3 regions of the Brucella pituitosa genome follow, and region 1 is predicted to be linked to each of the others. Evidence: riboswitches for the same ligand, from Rfam matches in the RefSeq annotation. Region 1 holds a riboswitch; each other region holds the start of a gene.

Region 1 (5,875 bases):
CGCAGATACTCCAGCTCTTGATGGACATACGCGATCAACGCGGGCTTTCCATCATCCTCATCACCCATGATCTGGGGGTGGTCGCGCAGACTTGTGATCGTATTGCTGTTATGCGTAACGGGAAGGTGCTGGAACAGGGGTTGAAGAGCGACGTTCTCGGTAATCCCCGCGATCCCTATACACGCAATCTCATAGCCAGCCATCCGTCGTTGCCTGAGACGGCTTCCTTGCGTCTCGTGCCTCAGTTAGGGGATCAGCCGCTGTTGCAGGTTAATGATCTGCATGTTCGTTACCCTGTGGCTGGGGGATTTCTCAAGGCCCGGACGACGAGCGCGCTAAAGGGTGTAAGCCTTGAAGTTCGGGCTGGCGAGACGATCGGGATCGTCGGAGAATCTGGCAGCGGAAAAAGCACGCTTGCACGTGCGATCTTAGGCCTGACACCAATCGCCGAAGGCAGCATTACATTTGACGGATTGACGCTCAGCCCTGATCGTAAGGAAGCACTGGCGGCATTACGTCGTGATGCGGCCATGGTATTTCAGGACCCGTTCAATTCGCTCAATCCTCGCATGACGGTAGGTGAGACACTGGCAGAAGTACTGCGGGTTCAGGGCAAGATTGACGTTAAGGATACACCTCAGCGTATTGTCGAGCTGCTCGATCTTGTGGGGCTTGATCAAAGCTTTGCCACTCGCAAACCACGCAGCATGAGCGGCGGGCAATGTCAGCGCGCCGGTATAGCGCGCGCTTTGGCAGTGGAGCCAAAAATGATCATTGCTGACGAGTGTATCGCAGCACTCGACGTCACCATTCAGGCACAGATTGTCGATCTGTTTCGCGAGCTCAAAAGCAAGATGCAGCTGACATTGCTATTCATCGCCCATGATCTTGCTGTCGTGCGGAATCTCTGTGAGCGCGTGGTCGTTATGTATCATGGCGAGATCGTGGAAGAGGGATTAAGCGCCGAGGTTTTTGCGCGCCCCAAAGAGGCTTATACGGCGGCACTCATCAGCGCGATACCCGATATTGATCCCACGAAATCGCTGTTTGAAGAGAGAATTCTTGCTGAAGCATCCTGAACACGCATCGAAAACGATGTGCGACTAACCAAAAATATAAGGGGAAATACACATGCTTAAAAAATGGATGAAGATCGGCCTCGTCACTGTCATGACGAGCATGACATTTGGTGCAGCACTTGCCGAAGCGGCGGGTGTTTTGACAATCGGACGACGCGAGGATTCCTCTACTTTCGATCCAATCAAGACCGCACAGAATATCGACAACTGGGTGTTCTCAAACGTTTATGATGTGTTGGTGCGGGTCGACAAGACAGGCACGAAACTCGAGCCTGGTCTTGCTGAAAGCTGGACGATTTCGGATGACGGTCTCACCTATACGTTCAAGCTGCGCGATGCTAAATTCTCGGATGGATCGCCGATCACGGCCGATGATGCCGCTTTTTCGCTTCTGCGTATTCGCGACAATCCAGCTTCGCTTTGGAGCGACTCTTATAAGGTCGTGGACACTGCCGAAGCTGCTGATCCGCATACGCTGGTCGTTAAACTCAAAACGCCTTCCGCGCCATTCCTGTCCACGCTCGCACTCCCTAATGTTTCGGTTCTTTCCAAGAAGGGACTGGAGGAGTTGGGTGAGGATGGCTACGCAGAAAAACCAGTGGCATCGGGTGCGTTTGTGGTGGACGAATGGCGTCGTGGTGACCGGGTTATTTTGAAAAAGAATCCGAATTTCTGGGAGGCGGATCGTGTTAAGCTCGACGGGGTAGAGTGGATCTCTGTTCCTGACGATAATACGCGTATGCTCAACGTGCAGGCCGGTCAGCTGGATGCCGCGATTTTTGTACCGTTCTCGCGCGTGGCAGAGCTGAAAAAAGACCCGAATTTGAAGGTTCTCGAAGATACCTCCACACGCGAAGATCATCTTCTGATCAATCATGAGCATGGTGCACTCGCGAAGAAGGAAGTCCGTCAGGCGCTGGACATGGCGATCGACAAGCAGTCGATTGTCGATACCGTGACATTCGGGATTGGTCAGGTTGCAAATTCCTACATACCGAAGGGCGCTCTGTATCATTACGCGGATAATCTCAAGCGTCCGTATGATCCGGAAAAAGCCAAGCAGATGCTGGCCGATGCTGGCGCATCGGACTTGTCGCTCAATTATATCGTCAATGCTGGCAACGAAACGGACGAACAGATCGCAGTTCTTCTACAACAACAGCTTCAGAAGGCAGGCGTTACCGTCAACCTCCAGAAAGTCGACCCCAGCCAGAGCTGGGATATGTTGATTGCTGGTGATTACGATATCTCCGTCATGTACTGGACCAATGACGTTCTGGACCCCGACCAGAAGACCACATTCGTTTTGGGTCACGATACCAATATGAATTATATGACCCGCTATAACAATGAGAAGGTAAAAGACCTCGTTGCAGCAGCGCGTCTGGAGCTTGATCCAAAGAAGCGTGAGGCCATGTATATCGATCTTCAGAAAATGGCGAAGGACGACGTCAACTGGATCGATCTCTATTACAGCCCTTATATCAATGTCACCGGCAAGAACATTGAGAACTTCTATCAGAACCCGCTTGGTCGTTTCTTCCTCGAAGATACTGTGAAGAACTAAATTTGTGAGGGTATGTCGAAAATATTGCGGCGGGCAAAGCCCGCCGTTTCTTATTGGTGTTATTTGCCGAAGCGATAATTCACCTCGAAAAACTCAAGTTCGAGATGGACAGCGCGGAGAAAAAAGTCTCGACATATTTCTGGCTGCGCTGGACCAACCCGATCCAGTTCGGATTTGAGGAAACTTACAAATTCCCGGAAAGAGGGATTGTCGTGTAGTGTGATCCATTCTGCATGGACGAAATTATTTGGAAGCGGCGAGGGCGCGCGCGATGCCCAATCAAGATAAAGACCTTCAGCAACGTTGAGAACTGAGAGTATTGCACCATAGGAGCGCGTGGTAGCAGATTCACGCATGATTGCTTTGAACCCGATGGTTGGTTCGGTATCGGGGATATTTGCGCGTGCCTCCTCACTCACATTGAGTGCTGCAAAAGCACGGAGGAAATAGGTGTTTTCTTCTCCGGATACCATTCCAGCAAAGCGGCCAAAGCGCAGCCGCGCCTCAAATGTATCGGCTGTGGCCATTGCCGCACCCAGCAAAGTGAGAAAACTGTCGAGAAAACGATGATCCTGAACCAGATAGGATACCATCGATATATCCGAAAGGGTGCCAGCACAGAGCTCTTTGACGAAAGAATGCTCAACGGCCTGCGTCCACAATGGCTCGCTTACTTGCTTCAGTGTTTGAGAGAAGTGTTCAGTCATAGTGCTACCTTTCTGCTGGTAGCGAGACCGCATACATTCTGCATTATACGGCCTCGCAATGAGGCCGGCAAAAGGCTGGCTTAAACTTCCCCATCCCTTCGCCGGCATGATCCGGATCAGGTTCGAAGGGTCACGGCGCTGCGCTTGCCAGCCGTATCTCAGCCCCTTGCGGGACTCCCCTTGGTGTCAAAAATCTTAATCGAGACTCTCGCCAATGTCGAGCCGTTGGGTAGTCGATGGTTTGGATATAGCCGAACTGAAATCATCGTATCAACGATGCGCTAGTCAGTTAGCTTTATTGGATTCCACAAGTTCAAGTTCTCTTCGTCTCAGCATCTCAAACATGGATGTAGTACGCAAATTTGTCTCGGGATCAATCTTGCCGCCCTTCTGCCAGATGCCATATTTTTCGCGGAAATAATCGATGACAAGGAGATCGGCCTCAATACGGTCATGCCCTTCCTGAACCAGATTAAGCAGTGCATCCACTCTGCTTCCTTCGCCTTCACGAAGGTGGCGTCGCTTTCCGGTATTCCAGATTGGAATGCCCACGCGTTCCAAATGTCCGGAAATCCATGGATCATCTACAGTCCACATCACGTCGGGAATATCGTAGAAGAGTTCATCGAACCATTCTGGGCGAACAAGCACACCAGCAAAACCGGAAATCTGATCGACATATCCCGGGGAGGTCAGGTTAGGCTTGATGGTAAAAAGACAGAGTATCCGTTTCACTCTGTATATAGAGTCTTTGTGTTTCCAACGGCTGCGTGGGAGCCTGTCGGATGGGCGGTAATCATCGGATATATCCGGGAATGTTTCGCCTACCTCAATAATACAAGTGTTCGGTTTCTTGGCCGCTTCGCTTTTAAAGCGTGCATGCCAGCCTCGATCATAAATCTTGTCGTCGTCGCAGAACAGAATATCAACATCCTGTCCCTTCAGGTCCTTGGCGGCGGGAAGGACTTTCGTCGCGGGGCCATAATCCTGATCACAATGGCAGATAGTTACGCCCTTCGGCACAACCGGCAGTGTTCCATCCCAATCGGGAAAGCGGCGGTATGTTTCCGGTATATAAAGCCTAATTTCGTGGGCTTTTAAATTCTGAGATAAAAGAGACTTTAGGGTTGGCTGTATCAGATGAAAACGCGAAGGTATCGATGATAAGCTTATGATAGTCGGTCTACTCAATTTCAATCCCTTTGAGCAATCTGGTCTGCTGAAACGTGCTTCCACGCGTTCTGATTGAATGCTTTGTTAGTATAATTTATCAAATAAAAAAATGTACAAACTAATGAATAGCTATGCACATATCATGCGCTTTGGCGGACGCGCAATAGCATAAATGTTATAGCTGCAAATCCGACAACGCAGGCCGCAAAAGCCGTGAGTGAAACATTGAACCAGTACATAATGTATAACTTTCGCAGCCTGAGTACAAAACTTAACTATTATACTCATGTTTAAATTGCAAGAGTTCTCATATGCATCGCAAACGTTTTGCACCGCCTTGGCAGGCGGTGCGTTTCATGCCGCGCGAACATAGCAAGCGAGGCGGCGTGTTGCGCTTCTTTCAACGAGCAATGGCGGGGTTTGATGGCATTCTGCAACTGCGATGGGGCATCGTGTGGAGAAGCTGCAGCCCTTCGGCGGATTGGCGGGACTTGGCAGATCGCCACGTAAAACGATGCGTTTGCGCTGACGCTGGGCCACAGGATCAGGCAGTGGAATGGCTGAGATCAGTGCTTCAGTGTAAGGATGTTCCGGCTGATTGAAGACTTCGGACGTTTTGCCCGTCTCTACGATCCGCCCCAGATACATGACGGCTACACGGTCAGCAAAATGTCTGACAACCGAGAGATCATGGCTGATGAATAGATATGACAGTCCGAACTGGCGTTGAAGGTCGAGAAGCAGGTTGAGTATCTGCGAGCGGATCGAAACATCGAGTGCTGAAACCGGCTCATCCAAAATCATCAGCTTGGGATTAAGTGCCAGCGCTCTGGCAATCACGATGCGCTGCCTTTGTCCGCCTGAAAATGCACCTGGCTTTCTGAGCGCGTGTTCAGGATGCAAGCCCACGAGCTTGAGTAGTTCTGCAACGCGGGCACGCCGTTCGGATGCTGTGCCTATATTGTGTATAGCCAGTGGCTCGGCAATGCTCTCGCCAATCGTCAATTTCGGATTAAGTGCCGATGCAGGATCCTGAAACACGATCTGAATATCACGTGAAAGCCCGCGTATTGTTTCAGACAGACCATGCGTGACTGGTTTCCCATCAAAGCTGATATTGCCGGATGTCGCTCTGGTCATGCCAAGGATAGCTGTGCCGAGCGTGGATTTACCGCAACCAGACTCACCGACCAGAGCCACGCTTTCTCCACGGCCAATCTCAAGATCGACGCCATCAACGGCTTTCACAAAGTTGACGGCACGGCCCAGCAGACCGCCGCGAATGGGATAATGAACTTTAAGATTTTCAACGGACAGCAACATGTCACTCATACCAGCGCTCCCACTTG
Region 2 (5,875 bases), on a different replicon from region 1:
AGGGCTGAAAGATTGGTGCTCGTGGTTTCAAAGACCGCGCCGTTTAAAACGATGGTCATGCCAGTTCCTCTAAAAATTCAGGCCTATGTTCGGCTTCAGTTGCAGCCGCAACCGCCATGCGTGCGACCGCAGGCGAGAGCAGAAAGCCGTGCCGATAAAGCCCATTGACATAGATGGTTTGGCCACGTTTGCGCACACGCGGCAGATTGTTGGGGAAGGCCGGGCGGGCATCGACACCGGTTTCCAGAATTTCCGCCTCGCCAAATGCCGGATGCAGCGCATAGGCGGCGCTCAGCATTTCCAGCGTCGAGCGGATGCTGATGCCGCCCCGCTCATCGCTTTCGATCATGGTTGCGCCGATCATGTGGATGCCGTCGCCACGCGGCACGATATAAAGCGGAATGCGTGGATGCAGTAGGCGCACAGGGCGCGAAAGATTGATGTCGCGGGAGCGAACAATAAGCATTTCGCCCTTCACGCCGCGCAGATCCTGCAACTGATCACGCGCCGCAAGACCACGCGCATCGACGGTGATATCGGTGTCGATCTTTACGTCTTTCGCATCCTGTCCCATATGAAATACCACGCCTTTTTTCTGAAGATTCTCGGCAAGTTCAATCAGCGTGTTGCGTGGGTTGAGGTGGCCTTCTTCAGCAAAGAAGAGCCCCTGCCGGAAACGGCCTGCGAGGTCCGGTTCCAGCGCCTCGATCTGTTCCTGATCAATGGTATCAAAGGCCTCCGTCCGACGGGCAAAGCGGCGAAGTTCGGTTGCATCGCGTGTGTGGGATATGACGAGCGTTCCCTTGCGGTGGACGGTTGAAACATGCCGTTCCCACCAGTCAATTGCTTGCTTCCCAAGCCGCACGACTGGTTCTTCCGCACTTTCGCCTTCGCACCATGGGGCGAGCATTCCACCGGCAAACCAGGAGCAGCTGTCGGAACCGATCTCAGTGCTTTTGGCAATGATAGTGACTGCATGTCCCTGATCGCTGAATTCTGTAGCGCAGGCAAGGCCAGCAACACCTGCGCCAATGATGGAGACACGCATCAGACTGTCTCCCACAAATTATGGAAGTGATGCACAGGACCATGCCCGCTGCCGACTTTAAGCTTGTCTGCGTTCTGGATCGCCCCTTGCAGATAGGCGTGGGCCTCGCGGAGTGCTTGCTCAAGAGGGAGATACTTACCAAGTCCGGCTGTAATTGCGGAAGATAGTGTACAACCCGTTCCATGCGTGTTTTGCGTGTAGATGCGCGGTGCTTCAAGCCGGATCGTTGGCTGGTCACTGCGGATCAAAAGGTCCGTACAGATTGCGCCTTCCGCATGTCCGCCTTTCATCAAGACGGCTTTGGCGCCAAGCTTTAGCAAAGCACGGCCCTGTTCCTCTGCCTCGTCTTCATTGCTTGCCATTGGTCCATCGAGAAGGCAGGCAGCTTCCGGTCTGTTGGGGGTTAAAATGGCTGCAAGCGGGATCAGCTTTTCGCGCAGGATCGAAATAGCATCTTCACTCAACAAGCGATCACCTGATTTGGCGATCATCACCGGATCAAGAACGATAGGGCCGGAAAAATGCTCGAGGCCTCGCGCAATTGCCTGAATGGTCCGGGGAACCGAGACCATGCCAATCTTGACCGCAGCGACATTGAGATCGCTGAAAACCGCATCGATTTGTCCGGCGACAATTTCCGGTGGCACATCATGCACCGCTGTTACAGCACGTGTATTCTGCACCGTGACGGCGGCAATGACGCTGGCGCCATAGACGCCGAGTGCCGAGAATGTTTTCAGATCGGCCTGAATGCCCGCGCCTCCGCTGCTGTCAGAGCCCGCAATAGTCACGCATATGGGCACGGATGCCGCACTGCTGTTTGGTGTAGTTCGGGAGAAACTGTTTTTTTGGTCCATCATGACGTCTCTCATTCCGAACGGAAAAATGAGACGTCATGAACCTGTTTGGAGCTTGAACTCCGATGAGGGAACTCCCTCGGTCGCGACGCGTCAAACTCCGTTCCCTACGCAGGTATTACCCGGATCAGGTTCAATGGGTTAACGCGATCAGCGTCTCTCAGCCTTTTGTGTCGCAATATCGGACGGAAAACCGCTAAGCACTTTTCCTGATATTGCTTCGAAGGCACCCCAACGAATTTTGCGCTTTAAGGCATAGGCCGGAACGGCAGGCCGGTCAAGAGACAGAGCAAAGCTCTCAAAAATTCAAAATCACAGGTGCTAATTTAGCGATTCCTATAATTTGTATATAATTTGTTAAAATTATACGCAGTAAGCTATCCACGGGATTGTTTCGTCCTGCTACAGACAGTTTGGTCTGATTCTCCAGACACGAGAACAGAGAACATCCAGTCAGGATTAGTCTGATGAGGGGACAATGATGAGGAAGCGGGAAGCCGGTCAGGCTCGCTCGGATGGTGCCATGACGCGCACCTCCGAAGAAGATTTCCGCGTTCTTTTTACAACCCATCCGACGCCGATGTGGGTCTATGATCCTGAAACGCTGCATTTCATTGTCATGAATGAAGCGGCCCATGGGCTCTATGGTTATTCCGTTGACGAAATACCCGGCATGACGGTGCTGGACATCCGCCCACAGACCGAACGTGACAGAATGTTTGCCGCAGTGCGCGACAGGAGTGATCTGGAACGCCCCGAGCGCTGGCAGCATTTGAAAGCCAACGGCCAGACCATCGATGTTCTGACTTACGGGCGTCAGGTTATTTTTGATGGAAAGCAGGCGATCCTGGCAATTGTGCAGGATATTACCGAGCTGGAAGAAGCTAACCGGCAGGCAAATCATGTGCAGTCCCTGCTCGACAGTCTCATCAATAATTTGCCGCTTGGCGTGTTCGTCAAGGACATGAAGGATCAGGGGCGTTACCTCCTCTACAATCAGGCGGCGTCCAGCATCAGCGGGCACGATATTGATCGAGTTATCGGTTCGATTGACGCAGAAATCTTTCCGATTGAGGAAGCAAAGCTTCTGACCCAGCAGGATCGTCGGGCCATGCGCCGCGGCAATGTATTGACGGTTGAACGCGATATCCGTTGCGCGGATGGTAAGCCGCGCCGGATGCGGATTATAAAACGCTCGATCCCTCCGATAGAGGGCGATCAGCCGCGTTATCTCATTGGATTGATAGAGGATACAACAGAGCAGCGGCAGATTGAGGAACGCATGGCCCATGTTGCCATGCATGACAGTCTGACGGATTTGCCTAACCGTGCCTATTTCTCGCAGCATATGGCCGGGGTGTTGAAAAAGAGAGACCGCGCTCCTGCATTCGCGCTGTTTTATCTCGACATTGATCATTTCAAGACCATCAACGACAGCAGAGGTCACCAGATTGGCGATCTGCTTCTCCAACAGGTTGCGGTTCGTCTCAAGAATATCATCAGTGATCAGTTTATCGCGCGGCTTGGAGGCGATGAATTCGCCATCATTTATCACTGCGATACGGTTGAACAGATTGCCATGTTTGCCGACCGTCTCCTTTCGGCATTTCAGGATCCATTCGATCTGGGCGATATCTCGGAATTTGTGACATGTAGCATCGGTATTGCGCAGGCGCCTATGCATGGTGACGATCCCGATGTGTTGATGCGGAATGTCGATCTTGCACTTTATGCGGCCAAGGCAGATGGCAGACGGACCTTCTGCTTTTATCAGCATTCCCTGCGCCTTGCCGTTGAGAAACGTCATGCCATGACGACCGACTTGCGGCTGGCTTTGGCAGCGCAGCAGTTCGAGTTGCATTATCAGCCGATATTCAATCTTGAAACCGGACGTATATCCGGTTTTGAAGCCTTGCTACGTTGGTATCATCCCGTATTGGGCATGGTCTCCCCGGTTGAATTTATTCCGATTGCCGAAGAGGCAGGACTAATCGGCCCCATCGGTGATTGGGTTCTTGGCGAGGCATGTCGGGAGGCAGCTTCATGGCCCGACGACATCAAGGTCTCGGTCAATCTTTCTCCGGTCCAGTTCAATCAATGCACGCTGCTTGATTCCGTGAAGGACGCATTGCTTACAGCGCGGCTTTCACCGGATCGTCTCGAGCTGGAAATTACGGAATCGGTCTTTCTGCAAAACAGCAAGCACAATACTGAGCTGCTGTTCGAGTTACGCCGATTGGGTGTACGCATTGCCATGGATGATTTTGGCACCGGTTATTCATCTCTGAGCTATCTGCGTTCTTTTCCTTTTGACAAGATCAAGGTTGACCGGAGCTTCGTTTCCGGCATTGAAATTGATAGCCGTGATCTGGCGATTATTCAGGCTGTCGCAACGCTTGGAGCGGGCTTCAAGATTGTCACAACCGCCGAAGGGGTTGAAACAACACAACAGCTTGAATGTCTGCGTAAACAGAATTTCGGTGAAGTGCAGGGCTTCCTCATGGGACGCCCGATGCCTGCAGCCGACGTGCTGGAATTCATCCAGACCCGTTGCGGATCGATCCTCGCGACGATGCAGCCACAGAACGAAATGGCAGTCTGAAAATCATTCCATATTAAGGCTTGACCTTCCAACGGTGGGAAGGGTTATTTATTGTGCAACTCGTAATATCGCTCCTCACAACAGGGGCTGAAAGGGATTGCCATGAACAAGCCAGTCAAACCCGAAAACACAAGTTTTGCCATTCCCGTTGAGGGCATGAGCTGCGCGTCCTGTGTGTCTTCCATTGAGAAAGCCGTTGCGAAAGTGCCGGGCGTTGAAAAGGTTCTGGTCAATCTTGCGACCGAACGCGCTGATGTAACCTTTAAAGCAGCCCCCGATATGCCTGCGGTCATCGATGCCATCCGCAAGGCCGGTTACGACGTACCATCCAGGAGCGCCGATCTCGCTATCGAAGGCATGACCTGTGCGTCCTGTGTCAGCAAAGTTGAAAAGGCATTGAACGCCGTTCCGGGTGTTACCCGCGCCAGTGTCAATCTTGCGACCGAGCGTGCACATGTAGAGCTTGCGGGTCAGGTGCCACTCAGCGACCTTATCAAGGCTGTCAAAACTGCAGGCTATGAGGCTCGTTCGCTTGATGAAGTGCGCAGCGATGCGAAGCAGGAAACGCAATCTGACAAGCGCGATGCCGAAGCGCTCGAGCTGAAGAAGAACGTGATCCTTGCCGCAGTTCTGACGCTGCCGGTTTTCATTCTTGAAATGGGATCGCATATCGTTCCCGCTATGCACATGTTCGTCATGAACACAATCGGAATGCAGAACAGCTGGTATTTCCAGTTCGTTCTCACCACACTGGTGCTGTTCGGCCCCGGAATGCGCTTTTTCAAGAAAGGCATTCCCGCATTGCTGCGTGGCACACCGGACATGAATTCTCTGGTGGTGGTCGGAACGGCAGCTGCATGGGGCTTCTCGGTCGTTGCAACCTTCTGGTCTGATATTCTGCCCGAAGGCACAGTGAATGTTTACTTCGAGGCAGCGGCAGTCATTGTCACGCTGATCCTGATCGGTCGTTATCTGGAGGCGCGTGCCAAGGGTCGCACCTCGGCTGCAATCAGTCGTCTGGTCGGTTTGCAGGCAAAATCTGCGCGCGTCGTGCGCGATGGTGAGACGGTCGATGTGCCGCTCGACGATGTGCTGGTCGGCGATATCGTGCAGGTGCGTCCGGGCGAAAAGGTGCCCGTGGATGGCGAGGTGATTGAGGGGGCGTCCTATGTGGATGAATCGATGATTACCGGCGAGCCAGTACCTGTCGCCAAGGAAGAAGGCGCAGAAGTCGTCGGTGGTACGATCAACAAGACTGGCGCTTTCACGTTCCGCGCGACCAAGGTTGGCCGCGATATGGTGATCTCGCAGATTGTGCGCATGGTCGAGGATGCACAGGCCGACAAGCTGCCTATTCAGGCAAAAGTC
Region 3 (5,875 bases), on a different replicon from region 1:
GCTCAACAATCGCACCAGATCTGCGGCAAGGCCCGAAATGACGACACCTGAAACAGGCAGCGCCACATAAAGAAAGCCGATCACAATCGCTATAATATTGAAAACACGTTCTCGCGTAGATGGTTTGCCATAACGTCTGGCTGTCGTTGCAAGCGTGAAGCCCTCTTCTGACGGACGCCCGGTCAGACGCAGTGCCAGCAGGATCATCAATGTCAGCGCGAGCTGTGCGAGCGTGAGTGCTACAGCACGTGCCGGATCAAAATCGAAATGCAGGCTTTGGTAGATTGCGACTTCAAGCGTTGTTGCGCGAGGGCCGCCGCCCAGTGTCAGTACGGTGGTGAAGCTGGTGACGCAGAGCATGAATATGAGGCCGGTCATGCCCGGCAAGTTACGCCGGATGGCAGGCCATTCGATGAGACGAAAGCGTGGCGTGCTGTGCATACCGAGTTGCGCTGAAAGTTTCCAGTAATCGGCGGGGATCGTTTCATACGCGGCAAGAATGAGCCGGACCGCCAGTGGCATGTTGAAAAACACATGCGCAATAAGAATGCCGGTGATGCCGTAAATATCGGGCGAGACCGGGTAGCCAGCCGATTGCGAAAGCTGCGCAATGAAACCATTGCGACCATAAATGCTGGTGATGCCAAGCACAGTCACAAGGGCGGGCAGCGCCAGCGGCAGAGCAAAGAGACGCAGAATGAAGCTGCGTCCCGGAAAGCTCGCTTCCGAGTAAAGCGCGCGCGCCACAGGAATTGCGAACAGCACGGATAGAAGGCTTGATGCTGCCGCTTGCAGGATCGTGAAACGGGCTACCCGCAGTAGGTAGCTATCGAAATAGACGTCAGTGCTGAAGCCACTGGCTTCCATCGCCAGAGCCAGCAGCGAGCCGCCGACCAGAACCGCCAGAAAGCCAAGCGCCAGTATGCCTGCGAGTGGTTTGATCGCAGGCATTTGTCTTGGATGGCCGATGGTCAGCGGTTTGCTCATTTGCTGGAGGCTGCAAGCCATTCATCAACCCAAGCTTTGCGGTTTTTCGCAACTTCATCGGCTGGGATCAGAAGTGTTTTTTCAGGCTTTGGCAGCTTGTCGAAAGCCGGAGCAAGTGGCTGTGAAGTCTTGCCTGCCGGATACATCCAGTTGGTTTCAGGGATCACATCCTGAAAACCGGGACCAGTCATGAAGGTAAGAAACTTCTGAGCCAGTGGGTTTTTCGCACCGGTTGTGGTCTGTGCAGCAAGTTCAATCTGAAGGTAATTGCCTTCCGGATAGGCCAGTGCCTTGTAGCGCTCGGTGTTTTCCGCAATCATGTGATAGGCAGGCGACGTTGTGTAAGAGAGCACCATCGGCGCTTCGCCCTTGGTGAAGAGACCATAGGCTTCCGACCAGCCCGGTGTAACCGTCAGGATGCGCTTTTGCAGTTTTTCCCAGGCTTCACCCGCCTGATCGCCATAGACCGATTTGATCCACAGCAGAATGCCAAGGCCGGGTGTTGATGTCCGCGGGTCCTGAATGACGATTTTCTGTGACGGATCACCTTCGATCAGTTCTTTCAGGCTTTGCGGCGGGTTGGGCAGTTTTTCGGAATCATAGACGATAGCGAAGTAGCCATAATCATAAGGCACGAAAGCATCGTCCTTGAAGTCACCCGGCACTTTGACATTGGACAGATCAATGCCACTTGGCGCGAAATAGCCGGTGGCATGTGCTTCTGTTGTCAGGTTCGTGTCGAGACCGAGCACGATGTCGGCTTTTGTATTACCGCCTTCGAGCTTCAGACGGTTGAGAAGGGCGACACCGTCAGCTGATGCAATCCATTCCAGTTCGCAATCGCATTCCTTCTCAAAATTTTCCTTCACCTTGGGACCTGGACCCCATTCGGAAACGAAACTGTCATAGGTGTAAATGGTGAGCTTATCTTTTGCCTGAGCGTGAGGCGCAAAGGCGAAAGCCGCAGAGAGCGATAAGGTGAGCAGAGATAAAAGCCGCATAACGGCAAGTCCTTTCTTTTATTTAAAGGATTGAGCGCCGTTATCGATAAATCGGGCAGCATCTAATCCCTCCGCCGGTACAAGCCGGATCAGGTTCAGCGGGTTAGCCGGAGTGCGGCTTCTCAGCCATTCAATGGTTGAATGGCACCCCGTTAGAGCGAGGTCGACAATAGTGCCTTGCAAACAGAAGGGCAAGAGATGGCGATGATCAAGATGCAGGCTTTCGAGGACAAATGCCACGTGTTATGAGCGACTTATGAGCACATTTGTTATTCTTCTCGGCGGCGATCTCGTCGTCACTGAACGTTTGAAACGGCAGATAGCTGGTGCACGGGTTCTTGCCGCGGACGGCGGTATGCGCCATGCGGAAGCCCTTGGTGTTGAGCCTGAGCTTTGGTTGGGAGACTTCGATTCGACCTCGGGAGCATTGAAAGAAAAATATGCGCATGTGCCGCAAAGAGCCTTCCCCGCTGCCAAGGATATGACGGACGGTGAACTTGCACTTGAGGAAGCCTTTGAACGCGGAGCGAAGAAGGTCATTCTCTGTGGTGCATTTGGTGGCTCGCGCACGGATCACACGCTTCTGCATCTGACGATGGCGACGGCGCAGGTGGCAAAAGGCAGAGACATTCTTCTGTCGAGCGGGGTTGAGGAAGCATGGCCATTGGTTGCGGGAGACCATGTTTATGATTTCCCGGATGGCACGTCATTTAGTGTTGTGAATTTCTGCACCGTTGAAGGGTTTTCAATCACAAATGCCGAGTGGCCGTTAGACAATGTGACCTTGCCGTTCGGGTCGTCATGGACGGTATCCAATATTGTACGTGGAACTCTTTGTGTTTCCGCACGTTCAGGCCTTGCGATACTTGTAGCGAACTTGAGTGAGGAGGCTCATTTTCAGGGCAGCTGCTAACCTTAAAAATTGAAACTGCTTGACGCTGACAGTCGAAACGTATTGTAAATGGATCAAGCGGGTATGATCTGCTTTACGCCGAAATTGGGGACGCAAAGTCGGTGTTGGTGTAACTCTAGTAGGAGATTGTTTCATGAAATCACGTCTTTCCATGATTGCAATCGTCGGTGCGCTTGCGTTCTCAACGGCAGCATGCACGACGGCTGAACAGCGTACCGCTGGTTATGGTGTTGGTGGTGCTGCTCTTGGTGCGCTCGCTGGTGGCGCAATTGGTGGTAACGGTCGCGGTGCTCTGACCGGCGCTGCCATTGGTGCTGTCGGTGGTACGCTTCTCGGTGCTGCGACAACCCGTAACAATGTTCAGTATTGCCGTTACCGCGATAATTACGGCCGCGTTTACGAAGCGCCTTGTAACTAAGACGCTATCGACCGTTTAGCGGTATCAAAGTTTAAAGAACAGGCCGGGGAAACCCGGCCTGTTCGTTTTTTGACGGTTCCATTTGACAGAATGACTTTTGTCCCCGACAAGCAGGGCGGAATTTTCAACCGCTTTTTTCAAAGAGAACCATGGCACCTCCGCTTCTTCGCCTCGACCAGATCAAGCTTACCTTTGGCGGAACACCGCTTCTGGAGGAAGCTGCCCTTTCTGTGAGTGAGGGCGACCGCATTGCGCTGGTCGGCCGAAACGGTTCAGGCAAGTCTACTTTGCTGAAAATCGCGGCCAGCATGGTCGAGCCGACCTCGGGCGAAGTCTTCAAGCATCCAGGCGCGACGGTTCGTTATCTGCCGCAGGTGCCGGACCTTGATGGGTTTGCCAATGTGCGCGCTTATGTTGAAGCTGGTCTTGGACCGGCGGACGATCCGCATCGTGTAACCTACCTTCTTGAGCATCTGGGGCTGACCGGCGAAGAAAAGCCGGATCATCTGTCTGGTGGTGAAGCGCGCCGTGCGGCTCTTGCACGCGTGATCGCGCCACAGCCTGACGTGCTGTTGCTTGATGAACCGACGAACCATCTCGATCTTAACACCATCGAATGGCTGGAAGACGAGCTGCGTCAGATTCGTTCGGCCATCGTGCTGATCTCGCATGACCGCCGTTTTCTCGAAAATGTCAGCCGTTCGACGGTGTGGCTTGATCGCGGTATTACGCGTCGTATCGATCAGGGCTTTGGGCATTTTGAAGAATGGCGCGACAAGGTTCTTGAAGAAGAAGAGCGCGATCATCACAAGCTTGGCCGTCAGATTGCGCGCGAAGAGCATTGGCTGCGCTATGGCGTAACAGCACGTCGCAAGCGCAATATGCGCCGTCTTGGCGAGTTGCACTCGATGCGCTCGGAGTTTCGTAATCATCGCAAGGCGCAAGGCACTGCTGTTCTTGCAGCAAGCGATTCCAAGGAATCCGGCAAGCTTGTCATTGAAGCGAAAAAGCTCAACAAAGCTTATGATGAGCGCGTACTGGTCCGAGATTTTTCGACTCGTGTTCAACGCGGTGACCGGATCGGGCTTGTTGGTCCTAACGGGGCAGGCAAGACCACACTTTTGTCAATGCTTACTGGCAAGCTTCAGCCCGATTCAGGCACTTTGCGCCTTGGTGTCAATCTCGAAATGGCCGAGCTTGATCAGAAGCGTGAAAGCCTCAATCTGGATGATACGCTGGCGCATTATCTGACCGATGGTCGCGGCGAAAGCCTCATCGTCAATGGTGAGCAGCGCCATGTCGTTTCTTACATGAAGGACTTTCTTTTCCAGCCTGAACAGATACGCACGCCGATCCGAGAACTGTCAGGTGGTGAAAGAGCGCGTCTCATGCTGGCGCGTGTTCTGGCAAGACCGGCCAATCTGCTGATCCTTGATGAGCCGACCAACGATCTTGATATGGAAACGCTCGATCTTTTGCAGGAACTGGTTGCAGGCTTTCCGGGCACAGTCATTCTCGTCAGCCATGATCGTGATTTTCTTGATCGTACCGTGACCTCTGTGATTGCGCCAGAAGGTGATGGTAACTGGCTCGAATATGCCGGCGGCTATGCCGATATGATGGCTCAACGCAAAGAGCAGGCCTTGGCACGACGCAATGTGAAGGCAGCTGCCGCACGCGCCGACGACAAGGCTGACGACAAGGCTGGCGACAAGGGCAATGAGGCTGTGCAGCCCAAGCGCGAGGAAAAGCGCAAGCTTTCCTACAAGCAGAAATTTGCACTTGAAAGTCTGCCCGGCAAAATGGATGTGCTGGCTAAGGAAATCACTGTGCTGGAAGGGAAGCTGGCCGATCCGCAGCTTTACGCCAAAGACCCGACGCTTTTTGCCAAGACCGCCGATCTTCTCGAAAAAAAGCGTTCTGAACATTCAGCCATGGAAGAAGAATGGCTGGAACTTGAAATGTTGAGAGAAGAGATCGAGGGATAATTTCTTATCCCTCGACGACAGATCCTAGGCACTTGCCTTGTTGAGCAGCGCGATAGCTTCTGCATCCAGTTTGATCTGTGTTGCATCGATCAGTTCACCAAGCTGAGCAGAACGCGTTGCGCTGGCTATGGGGGCCGTGATCGCCGGATGAGCGATCAGCCAGGCAATCGCAATCTGTGCAGGGGTGGCATCATTTGCGCGGGCCACCTGGTCGAGCGCCGCAATGATACGCGACCCACGATCGGTGAGGTATTTTTCGACGGCCGCGCCGCGCGCACTCTGTCCAAGATCATCCTTTGAACGGTATTTACCCGTCAGGAAGCCGGATGCGAGCGAGTAATAGGGAATGACGCCCAGCTCATTATCGCGGCAGATGGCTTCAAGCCCGCTTTCAAAATCAGAACGATCATAGAGATTGTAAAGCGGCTGCAACGTTTCATAGCGTGGCAGATTGTGTTTGCTCGACGTATCAAGCGCCTCAGCAAGACGTTGCGGCGTGAGGTTGGATGCGCCGATAGCGCGCACCTTGCCCGCTGCGATGAGCTCTTTATAGGTTCCCAGTACATCC

The links. Region 1 has a riboswitch for thiamine pyrophosphate ahead of ACSME1_RS11620 (TenA family protein). Riboswitches for the same ligand answer to the same signal wherever they lie in the genome.
Region 2: it holds a riboswitch for thiamine pyrophosphate, as region 1 does, so the genes downstream of both, thiD (bifunctional hydroxymethylpyrimidine kinase/phosphomethylpyrimidine kinase) here and ACSME1_RS11620 (TenA family protein) in region 1, are expected to answer to the same signal.
Region 3: it holds a riboswitch for thiamine pyrophosphate, as region 1 does, so the genes downstream of both, thiB (thiamine ABC transporter substrate binding subunit) here and ACSME1_RS11620 (TenA family protein) in region 1, are expected to answer to the same signal.

What each region holds. Positions count from the first base shown of each region.
Region 1 covers NZ_OZ264093.1:62,704-68,578, reverse strand. The annotation lists gene ACSME1_RS11630 (dipeptide ABC transporter ATP-binding protein) at 1-1,079, shown strand, start outside; gene ACSME1_RS11625 (ABC transporter substrate-binding protein) at 1,132-2,646, shown strand; gene ACSME1_RS11620 (TenA family protein) at 2,706-3,353, opposite strand; TPP riboswitch at 3,430-3,544, opposite strand; gene ACSME1_RS11615 (hypothetical protein) at 3,639-4,544, opposite strand; gene ACSME1_RS11610 (ABC transporter ATP-binding protein) at 4,881-5,858, opposite strand; gene ACSME1_RS11605 (ABC transporter ATP-binding protein) at 5,855-5,875, opposite strand, start outside.
Region 2 covers NZ_OZ264092.1:1,743,650-1,749,524, forward strand. The annotation lists gene thiS (sulfur carrier protein ThiS) at 1-59, opposite strand, end outside; gene thiO (glycine oxidase ThiO) at 56-1,048, opposite strand; gene thiD (bifunctional hydroxymethylpyrimidine kinase/phosphomethylpyrimidine kinase) at 1,048-1,905, opposite strand; TPP riboswitch at 1,993-2,149, opposite strand; gene ACSME1_RS08370 (putative bifunctional diguanylate cyclase/phosphodiesterase) at 2,387-4,507, shown strand; gene ACSME1_RS08375 (heavy metal translocating P-type ATPase) at 4,610-5,875, shown strand, end outside.
Region 3 covers NZ_OZ264092.1:1,046,586-1,052,460, reverse strand. The annotation lists gene thiP (thiamine/thiamine pyrophosphate ABC transporter permease ThiP) at 1-1,008, opposite strand, end outside; gene thiB (thiamine ABC transporter substrate binding subunit) at 984-1,988, opposite strand; TPP riboswitch at 2,038-2,150, opposite strand; gene ACSME1_RS05105 (thiamine diphosphokinase) at 2,245-2,901, shown strand; gene ACSME1_RS05100 (glycine zipper domain-containing protein) at 3,035-3,319, shown strand; gene ACSME1_RS05095 (ABC-F family ATP-binding cassette domain-containing protein) at 3,469-5,307, shown strand; gene ACSME1_RS05090 (aldo/keto reductase) at 5,332-5,875, opposite strand, start outside.